Regions from separate parts of the Streptomyces sp. NPDC042364 genome, predicted to be linked through region 2. Evidence: predicted binding sites of a transcription regulator. Region 2 holds the regulator's gene; each other region holds the start of a gene.
The links. The regulator HspR, encoded in region 2, represses chaperone genes until heat shock. The targets are predictions, from matches to a motif close to TTGAGNNNNNNNNNCTCAA.
Positions count from the first base shown of each region.

Region 1: a site for HspR is predicted at 1,289-1,307, ahead of dnaK (molecular chaperone DnaK). Genes of this name have one in related genera too.
Region 3: a site for HspR is predicted at 1,166-1,184, ahead of lon (endopeptidase La). Genes of this name have one in related genera too.

Region 1 covers NZ_JBWKAJ010000002.1:349,448-352,718, forward strand. Annotated here, with positions in the region: gene AC067N_RS04880 (OsmC family protein) at 1-71, shown strand, start outside; gene AC067N_RS04885 (hypothetical protein) at 195-542, opposite strand; gene AC067N_RS04890 (hypothetical protein) at 875-1,123, shown strand; gene dnaK (molecular chaperone DnaK) at 1,372-3,234, shown strand.
Region 2 covers NZ_JBWKAJ010000004.1:323,085-326,355, reverse strand. Annotated here, with positions in the region: gene grpE (nucleotide exchange factor GrpE) at 1-41, shown strand, start outside; gene dnaJ (molecular chaperone DnaJ) at 84-1,262, shown strand; gene AC067N_RS10905 (heat shock protein transcriptional repressor HspR) at 1,268-1,720, shown strand; gene AC067N_RS10900 (hypothetical protein) at 1,882-2,604, opposite strand; gene AC067N_RS10895 (ATP-binding cassette domain-containing protein) at 2,495-2,938, opposite strand; gene AC067N_RS10890 (PA14 domain-containing protein) at 2,935-3,271, opposite strand, start outside.
Region 3 covers NZ_JBWKAJ010000016.1:18,734-22,004, reverse strand. Annotated here, with positions in the region: gene lon (endopeptidase La) at 1-1,143, opposite strand, end outside; gene AC067N_RS27520 (hypothetical protein) at 1,310-1,594, shown strand; gene AC067N_RS27515 (GNAT family N-acetyltransferase) at 1,594-1,962, shown strand; gene AC067N_RS27510 (rhomboid-like protein) at 1,976-2,878, opposite strand.

The sequences.
Region 1 (3,271 bases), on a different contig from region 2:
CCAAGGTGAACTGCCCCGTCAGCCAGGCACTCAAGGCCGTGCCGATCACCCTGTCGGCCAAGCTGGCCTGACCCCCGGGCCCACGGCGGCCGGACCGGTCACCTCCTCGGGGCGACGGTCCGGCCGTCGGCGTCCCGACGCGCGAGCCGGCGGTGACGACGCCGTGATCCGGTCACCCGGCCGGGCCACCGCGATCACCCCACGGCTGCCCACCGCACGTGCCCACCGCACGCGCCCACCACGCGGGAACGGCCGGCTCCGGTGCCCGCCCGGCGGACGATGGTGGACGCGGCCTCGACACCCGGCGGGCGCTCGGCCGTGCGCAGGGCGAGGGCGGGCAGGGTGCGGAGTGGATGGTCCTGCCGGTGTACCTGCTCGGGACCCGCACCGGTGCCCGGCCCGAGAACGAGCCGGGCGGACCGCCGCCCTCCGACGCCGTCGCGCGGCGGCTGACCGGTCCGTTCGCAGCCCAGCCGGTGATCTTCCCCGACGAGCCGGCCCGCCCGTCGGCGCGTGGAGCTGATCCGGACGAGCGCCGCCACCCGGACCCTCCTCGACGACCGCCGGACGGCGGACCAGAAGCTCACGGGATCGACGGGATCGCAGCTCCGGCACTTCGGGGCCTTCGCCTAGCGGTCCCGGCGGGCCGGAGACCGGATGGGGGGCTGGCTGGACGGCGCTGGACGGCTGGTCCATGTGCTGCCGTCCCCGCAGCGCCCGAAACGACTCGCGGCCGAGGGCGCGCCCGTCGGGCGGCGGCTGAGGAATATCGCCGGGACCGGGGCCCCGACGAGCGGGATCTTCACCGACGGGTCCACGGGGCGTCCACCGGGCCGGGCTGCCTGACCGCGGGCGACCCCGGGCGGAGCCGCCCGTGAGCGCGCCGCGGACGTCGATGGAGGTGGTCCTTCGCAGCCTCGGCATCCAGCGGCTGATCACGGCGGAGGAGCTGCCCCCGCGTCGCCGAGCAGACCGAGGCGGACCAGGAAGCGGGCGGCGCCCGTGCCGCGGCCGCCTTCCTGAGGCACTACCGGCGGCGGTACCCGACTCCCGGCAGCCGGTCGACCCCGGGACGGTCGACCAGTCGCTGCTGAAGCACACCGGCTCGCACACCGCCTGGTGACGGCGAACGCGGTACGCGCGGCGGTCGACCTGCCGTGCTGGGCCTGCGCCACGGCGGTGTGAGGCACATCCTGCGCCTGGCGCACGCCGTGCGCGGAAGCACGTGGTTTTTCCCGACCATGCCTCCCAGACGTCCGCGCCCGGCCCGCGAGCGCCCCACGCCCCATTGACAAGAGCCCACTCAAGTTTTGTGCTGGTGGTAGGAACCACGGGCGGAACCTTGGCGGACCTTGCGGGAAGGGGACGGCGATGGGGCGTGCGGTCGGAATCGATCTCGGGACGACGAACTCGGTGGTGGCCGTGTTGGAGGGCGGTGAGCCGACCGTCGTCGCCAACGCGGAGGGCCAGCGGACCACTCCGTCCGTCGTGGCCTTCGCCAAGAACGGCGACGTCCTCGTGGGCGAGGTCGCCAAGCGGCAGGCCGTGACCAATGTGGAGCGCACCGCGCGTTCCGTCAAACGCCATATGGGCGACGGGAACTGGCGTTTCCCCGAGCAGGGCTCCGTGGACGGCACCCGGCTGAGGGCCCAGGAACTGTCCGCCCGCGTGCTCCAGAAGCTCAAGCGGGACGCCGAGGCGTATCTCGGCGACGACGTCACCGACGCGGTGATCACGGTGCCGGCGTACTTCGACGACTCCCAGCGGCAGGCCACCAAGGAGGCGGGGGAGATCGCCGGACTCAAGGTCCTGCGGATCATCAACGAGCCCACGGCCGCGGCCCTCGCGTACGGCCTCGACCGGGGCGAGGAGCAGACCGTCCTCGTCTTCGATCTCGGCGGCGGCACCTTCGACGTCTCGCTGCTGGAGATCGGCGACGGGGTCATCGAGGTCAAGGCCACCAACGGGGACACGCACCTCGGCGGCGACGACTGGGACCAGCGGGTCGTCGAGTACCTCGTCAAGAAGTTCAAGGGGCAGTACGGCATCGACCTCGGCAACGACAAGATGGCGCTGCAGCGGCTCCGGGAGGGCGCCGAGAAGGCCAAGATCGAGCTGTCCAGCTCCTCCGAGACGTCCATCAACCTCCCGTACGTCACCGCCTCCGCCGAGGGGCCGCTGCATCTGGAGGAGCGGCTGACGCGCGCCCAGTTCCAGGAGCTGACGGCCGATCTGCTCGACCGCTGCAAGACGCCGTTCCACCAGGCCGTGAAGGACGCGGGGGTGAAGCTCTCCGCGATCGACCACGTCATCCTCGTCGGCGGCTCGACGCGGATGCCCGCCGTGACCGACCTGGTGAAGGAACTCACCGGGAAGGACCCGCACAAGGGTGTGAACCCCGACGAGGTGGTGGCCGTGGGCGCCGCGCTCCAGGCGGGTGTCATCCGCGGCGACGTCAAGGACGTCCTGCTGCTCGACGTGACCCCGCTGTCCCTGGGGATCGAGACCAAGGGCGGCATCATGACCAAGCTGATCGAGCGCAACACCACGATCCCGACCCGGCGTTCGGAGATCTTCACGACGGCCGTCGACAACCAGCCCTCGGTCGGCATCCAGGTCTACCAGGGGGAGCGGGAGATCGCCGCGTACAACAAGAAGCTGGGCGTCTTCGACCTCACGGGACTGCCTCCGGCGCCGCGCGGGGTCCCGCAGATCGAGGTGGCCTTCGACATCGACGCCGACGGGATCATGCATGTCTCGGCGAAGGACCTGGCCACCGGGCGCGAACAGAAGATGACCGTGACCGGTGGTTCCGCCCTGCCCAAGGACGACATCGACCGGATGATGCGGGAGGCCGAACAGTACGCGGAGGAGGACCGGCAGCGCCGGGAGGCCGCGGAGACCCGCAACCAGGCCGAGCAACTCGTCTACCAGACCGAGCGGTTCATCCGTGACAACGAGGAGCGGGTACCGGCCGACATCCGCGGCGAGGTCGAGGCCGCCGCGGCCGAGCTGAAGCAGCTCCTCGACCACCCCGAGGACACGGCCGCCCTCCGGGCCGGCATCGACAAGCTGGCCACGGTGAGCCAGCGCATGGGCCAGGCGATGTACGCGTCAGCCTCCGGCCCGCAGGCCGGGGAACCCAGCCCCGGCCCCAGCCCCGCCGAGGAGGAGGGCGTCGTGGACGCGGAGATCGTCGACGACGAGAAGAACCCGAAGAACGGCGCGGCCTAGCACCGGAGGAGCGGCGTGGCCGACTCTCTCCAGACTG
Region 2 (3,271 bases):
CGGCCGACGACAAGGAGAACGGTGGCCCGGACGAGGGCTGACGTCGACGACGCGAAGAACGAGCGGAAGGAGGGACGTCGGGGATGAGCACCAAGGACTTCATCGAGAAGGACTACTACAAGGTCCTCGGCGTCCCCAAGGACGCCACCGAGGCCGAGATCAAGAAGGCGTACCGGAAGCTCGCCCGCGAGTTCCACCCGGACGCCAACAAGGGCAACGCCAAGGCCGAGGAGCGGTTCAAGGAGATCTCCGAGGCGAACGACGTCCTCGGCGACCCCAAGAAGCGCAAGGAGTACGACGACGCCCGCGCGCTCTTCGGCAACGGCGGCTTCCGTCCGGGACCCGGCGCCGGGGGCGGCACGTTCAACTTCGACCTGGGCGACCTCTTCGGAGGCGGCGCCCAGGGCGGACAGGGAGCGGGCGGCTTCGGCGGCGGGATCGGTGACGTCTTCGGGGGCCTGTTCAACCGGGGCAGCTCCGGCACCACGCGGGTGCAGCCCCGACGCGGCCAGGACATCGAGTCCGAGGTCACGCTGAGCTTCACCGAGGCCATCGAGGGCGCGACCGTGCCGCTGCGGATGTCCTCGCAGTCCCCCTGCAAGGGCTGTTCGGGCACGGGCGACGCCAACGGCACCCCCCGGGTGTGCCCGACGTGCGTCGGCACCGGCCAGGTCGCGCGGGGCTCCGGCGGCGGCTTCTCGCTGACGGACCCCTGCCCGGACTGCAAGGGCCGGGGCCTGATCGCCGAGAACCCCTGTGACATCTGCAAGGGTTCCGGCCGGGCCAAGTCGTCCCGCACCATGCAGGTCCGCATCCCGGCGGGTGTCGCCGACGGGCAGCGGATCCGGCTGCGCGGCAAGGGCGCGCCCGGCGAGCGGGGCGGTCCCGCGGGCGACCTGTACGTGGTCGTGCACGTCGACGCGCACCCGGTGTTCGGCCGCAAGGACGACAACCTCACGGTGTCCGTGCCGGTGACGTTCGCCGAGGCGGCGCTCGGCGGCGAGGTCAGGGTCCCGACCCTGGGCGGTCCGCCGGTCACCCTGAAGCTGCCCCCGGGCACCCCCAACGGGCGTACGATGCGGGCCCGCGGCAAGGGAGCGGTCCGCAAGGACGGCACCCGCGGGGACCTGCTGATCACGGTCGAGGTGAGTGTCCCGAAGGACCTGTCGGGGAAGGCTCGTGACGCGCTGGAGGCGTATCGCGAGGCGACCGCGGGCGAGGACCCGCGGGCGGAGCTGTTCCAGGCCGCGAAGGGAGCATGAGTGTGATGGACGGCCGCCGTCGAAACCCTTACGAGCTGACGGAAGAGACACCGGTGTACGTCATCTCGGTGGCCGCCCAGCTCTCCGGTCTGCACCCGCAGACCCTGCGCCAGTACGACCGCCTCGGCCTGGTCTCGCCCGACCGCACCGCCGGGCGCGGCCGGCGCTACTCGGCCCGTGACATCGAACTGCTGCGTACGGTCCAGCAGTTGTCGCAGGACGAGGGCATCAACCTGGCCGGCATCAAGCGCATCATCGAGCTGGAGAACCAGGTCGCCGCCCTCCAGGCGAGGGTGGCCGAGATGGAGGCCGCGCTCGACGGCGCCGCCGCGGCGATGCAGCAGCGCGAGGCCGCGGTGCACGCGTCGTACCGGCGTGACCTGGTGCCCTACCAGGAGGCGCAGCGGACGAGCGCGCTGGTGGTGTGGCGGCCGAAGCGGCAGCAGAGCCCGGACTGAGGGCCGCCCCCGGCCGTCCGTGAGCCGTGGCCCGGCCGGCGGGGGCACTCTGCGTCGAGCACTACATCAGGGGAACCTGCGGCCGATCTCCGCGGGCACGCGACAAGGGCCCTGCCGGTACCGGGGAGTACCGGCGGGTCCTCCTCCGTGCGCCGGGGGCGTCAGCCGGGCAGCAGGTCGCCGGCCATCTCGATCCCCGTCATCCACAGCGGCTGGGCGCCCGTGCCGAACGCCGCGGCCAGCGCGTAGCCGAGGGCCGCGTCCAGCGCCTGCGGCTCGGCGTCCTCGCGCCACTCCACCAGGACCTTCCCGTCGCCCTCGGAGGAGAAGTCGCCGAGGTACGACCCGGCCCGGACCAGCCGGCTGCCCGGGACGGAGTCGGGCACCAGCCGCCAGGAGCGCTCCGCGTACCGCACGTCGACGCGGTACGAGCGCCGGGTCAGCCGGCCCTTGGCGGGGTCGATCACCGCCTCCTCGCCGTCGATGGTCAGGGTGAGCAGCGCGCCGTCACGGGTGCCGACCGGTATGTGGTCCGAGCCCTCCGTTCCCGCGGCCCGCCGCAGCTCGACCCGTGGCACACGGTCGCCCGACACGGTGACCTCGCCCCGCTCGGCGTCCAGCCGCAAGGTCAGCGCGCCGAACAGGTAGTCCTCGACGACATGCTCGACGACCGGCTTCGGCCCGGCATCCGCGTCCTCGTAGGCGTCCTCGTACCCGTCCTCGTACGCGTAGTCGTTGTACGAGTCGTCGTCGTGCCTGTCGTCGTACGCGTCGTCACCGGGGCCGCCGTGGGTGTCGTCGCACGGGGGGTCCTCGGGGGAGCCGTGCGCGTCGCTGCCGATGTTCCTGGAGAGCGAGGCCGTGGGAGCCGGGTCCTTCGGCATTGCGGTGTTCCTCTCGCCGTGGTGGGGATCTGACGGTGGTCAGTACGTCAGGTAGAACGGCAGGCGGCGTTCTCACGCTCCCGCGGTGGCCGGCTGGGTGGCGGCGGCTGAGGGCCGCGATGCCGGTGCAGTCGAGGAGGACCCGCCCGGAGTCCGGCTCGCAGAAGGGCTGGAGGAGCGGGAAGACGGTCGTTCGGCCGCTGCCGGAGGGCCCGACGAGCGCGGTGACACCGCCGACGGGGGCGACCGGACCCACCCCGTCGAGGGTGGGGGCGCGGCCCGGACAGGCGAACGTGACGTGCCACGCGGCGGTGGACGACCTGGAGGAGATCATCGCGGCGACAGCGGGATGACGGTCTCGGTGCGGGGCAGCCGTACCGCCGTGACCTCGACCTTCGCGGCGCCGGTCCGGTTGACGTAGTCGACGCGCAGGGTGTGCCGTCCGGACGGGACGATGACGTCGACGCTCCTCGCGACCGGCGTCGGGACGTCGCTGCGCAGGTCGATCCGCAGCCGGCCGTCGAGGTACACACGGACGCCGCCGTCCGACCGCGACGCGGTGAGGGTGAGCGGGCCGCCGGAGCCGAAGTCCCGTGTCACGCTCCACCGCACCCCGAAGTGGTCGTCCGGCAGCCCGGGAGCGGGTGCGTCCGTGCCCCAGTTCTGG
Region 3 (3,271 bases), on a different contig from region 2:
GGCGTGCGCCACGGACTCGCCGAGGCTGGTCTTGCCGACGCCGGGCGGCCCGACGAGGGCGAGCACCGCGCCGCCGCGCCGGCCGCCGACGACACCGAGGCCGCGGTCGGAGCGCCGCTTGCGCACGGCGAGGTACTCGGTGATGCGCTCCTTCACGTCCTCCAGGCCGGCATGCTCGGCGTCCAGGACGCCCTTGGCGCCCTGGATGTCGTACGCGTCCTCGGTCCGCTCGTTCCAGGGCAGTTCGAGCACGGTGTCGAGCCAGGTGCGGATCCAGCTCCCCTCGGGGGACTGGTCGCTGGACCGCTCCAGCTTGTCGACCTCCTTGAGCGCGGCCTCGCGGACCTTCTCGGGCAGGTCGGCGGCCTCGACCCGGGCGCGGTAGTCGTCGGACTCCTCGCCCTCCTTCTCGCCGTTCAGTTCACGCAGTTCCTTGCGGACGGCTTCGAGCTGACGCCGCAGCAGGAACTCGCGCTGCTGCTTGTCGACGCCCTCCTGGACGTCCTTGGCGATGGTCTCGGCGACGTCCTGCTCGGCGAGGTGGTCGCGGAGCTGCTGGGTGGCGAGCTTCAGCCGGGCGACCGGGTCGGCGGTCTCCAGCAGCTGCACCTTCTGCTCGGTCGTCAGGAACGGCGAGTAGCCGGAGTTGTCGGCGAGTGCGGAGACGTCGTCGATGGCCTGTACCCGGTCCACCACCTGCCAGGCGCCGCGCTTGCGCAGCCAGCTGCTGGCCAGTGCCTTGTACTCGGTGACCAGTTCGGCGACATGCCCGGGCAGCGGCTCCGGCACGCTCTCCTCGACGCGGGTCCCCTCGACCCACAGCGCGGCCCCGGGCCCGGTGGTCCCGGCCCCGATCCTCACCCGGTCACGCCCCCGGATCAGCGCCCCGGGGTCGCCGTCGGCGAGCCGCCCCACCTGCTCGACGGTGCCGAGCACACCGGTGGCCGCGTACGCGCCGTCGATCCGCGGCACCAGCAGCACCCTCGGCTTGCCGCGTTCCGCCCGCGCCGCCGCCTGCGCGGCCTCCACCGCGGCCCGTACATCCGTGTCATTGAGGTCCAGCGGCACCACCATGCCGGGCAGCACGACCTCGTCGTCGAGCGGCAGTACGGGCAGGGTGAGCGGTGCGGACGTCGAAGCCATGATCTCTCCCTCGGCAGTCAAGTTGAGCTATGCCGACTCAATGCAGAGGAGCCTCCCCATGTTCCCGAGGGTCGGCGTGTTCGCTGTGGGCGATCACCGGGGACCCTCGAATGTAATACCCTCAATCCAGTATCACCTCTTACGGCACACACGCGCGGGGGCGGCAGTGGACGGAATCGTGCGGGCCTGGGTCGACGGCTGGGTGGTCTCGCGGGGAGCGGCGCCCCCGGTCGTGGAGCCCTGGGGCCACACGACCGACAACGGAACGGCCGCCCATGTCACCCGCCACGTCTTCGCGGCGACGCACGCCGACGTCGAGGAGGAGACGGTCCGGGAGGTCGCCGACGCCGTGACCGCGTCCGGGATGTGGCTCAAGGTCTTCGCCGAGACGCCGGGAGTCGCCCCTGGCCGGGCGAGGGCTGGTGGGTCGATCCGGAGCCGGGCCGGCTGATGGCCGTACCCCTGGGGGCACCGGACACCCCGGCCGTCACGGCCCCCGAGGGCTACCGCCTGCGCACCTGGTCCCGGGGCGGCGTGATCCGCGCCATGGCCGCCGCACCGGACGGCTCCTGGGCCGCACGCGGGCAGATCGCCCCGACCGGACGGACCGCGGTCGTGGACCGGATGGAGACCTCTCCGTCGCACCGCCGCCGGGGCCTCGGCTCGCTGGTCATGCGCACCCTGACCCGGTCCGTGGTCGACCAGGGCGCGGAGCTCGGCGTACTGGGCGGAACACCGGAGGGGCGGGCCCTGTACGAGTCCCTGGGCCGGACGACGGTCGCCCCGCTGACGACCGCGGGATTCGACGGCCGGCAGTGAAGACCGCGACACCTCAGACGGCGGCGTCCACCTGACGCACCGGATTCGGCGCGAACGCGTCGCGGGCCCCCGCCGCCCGCCGCCACCGCCGCACCACCGGCCATGTGGCCACGCCGATCCCGAGGGCGATCAGATGTCCCCAGTCGGTCATCGGGTCCGCGAACGCGAGCAGGTCGTCCATGAGCATCCCGCCGAAGCCGAGCAGCAGCGGCCAGCGCGACCACCACGGCAGCAGGCCCGCCAGCGCGCCCGCGCTGGCCGCCACCCCGAAGCTGATCCCGTAGTCGAGGCGGTGGAGGGAGCTGCCCGGCAGCCCGCCTGCCAGGACGGACAGGCCGACCGGGACCTCGGTGGCGAGGGTGGCGAGGACATGCCCCAGCAGGAAGACCCCGGCCGTCCGAAGGCCGCCGATCCGGCGTTCCAGGGCGGTCAGCACCAGCACGAAGCCCGGCGTGTACGCCGACGTCACCCCGCCGGCGATCCACAGCGCGCTCGCGATCAGCACCGGAACAGGGGCACCCACGAGATGCGCCACGTCCGTGCTGAAGCCGTGGTGGAGGGCGCGGACGAGGGCCGGGTCCCCGTACGCGGTGATCGCCGAGGTGATCGCGAGCACCGTGAGGTACCAGAAGGTGAACGGCGTGGCGGAAGGGGTGGGGAGCAGCCGCCAGGGGCGCGGGAGGTGGGCACGGGCGGGATGCGGGCGGCGGCCGGACCCGACCCCGCGGTTCCGGCCGCCGGACCCCGAAGGCCCGGGCCGCTGTCGACCGAGCCCCGAAGACCCGGCCTTCCCTCCGCCTCCTCCGGGTGCCGACGCGCCCGGCTGCCGAGGGATTCCGTCCAGGAGCGGCCCCGCGCCCGACGGCGGCGTCACGTCGGTCCGGGCCGGCCCTTCCCCGGTCTCCACACGGTCCAAGGTGAGGCGCTCCTTCCGTTTCGCTCCACCTTCGACAGGCCACCACCCCCGTGTCTGTGACCTGCGCCACCTTCACCGTGATTCACAGCAATCCGACAGCGACACCCGGCCTGTGCGGCGGCGGACGCGGACGGCGTGCCAGGCGTCGCGGGGCAGACGGGATTTTGACGACAGCCCCCAGGCGCGCGCGGGGCGTCGAACGCCTCTCCGTCGCCGGGCGAGCGGCAACGGCCCTCGCTCGGGCGCCGACCGGTTCGGCCACGCGCGGTGTCCGGACGTCATCCGTGGAACCGGTGCGTCCGGGCCGGGATCTCCGAGCAGGGTGCCGGCTCCTTCCCCACGCCGGTTCCCGCACAGGGCGTTCGGGCTCGGGCTCTTCGCGAGGCGGTACGG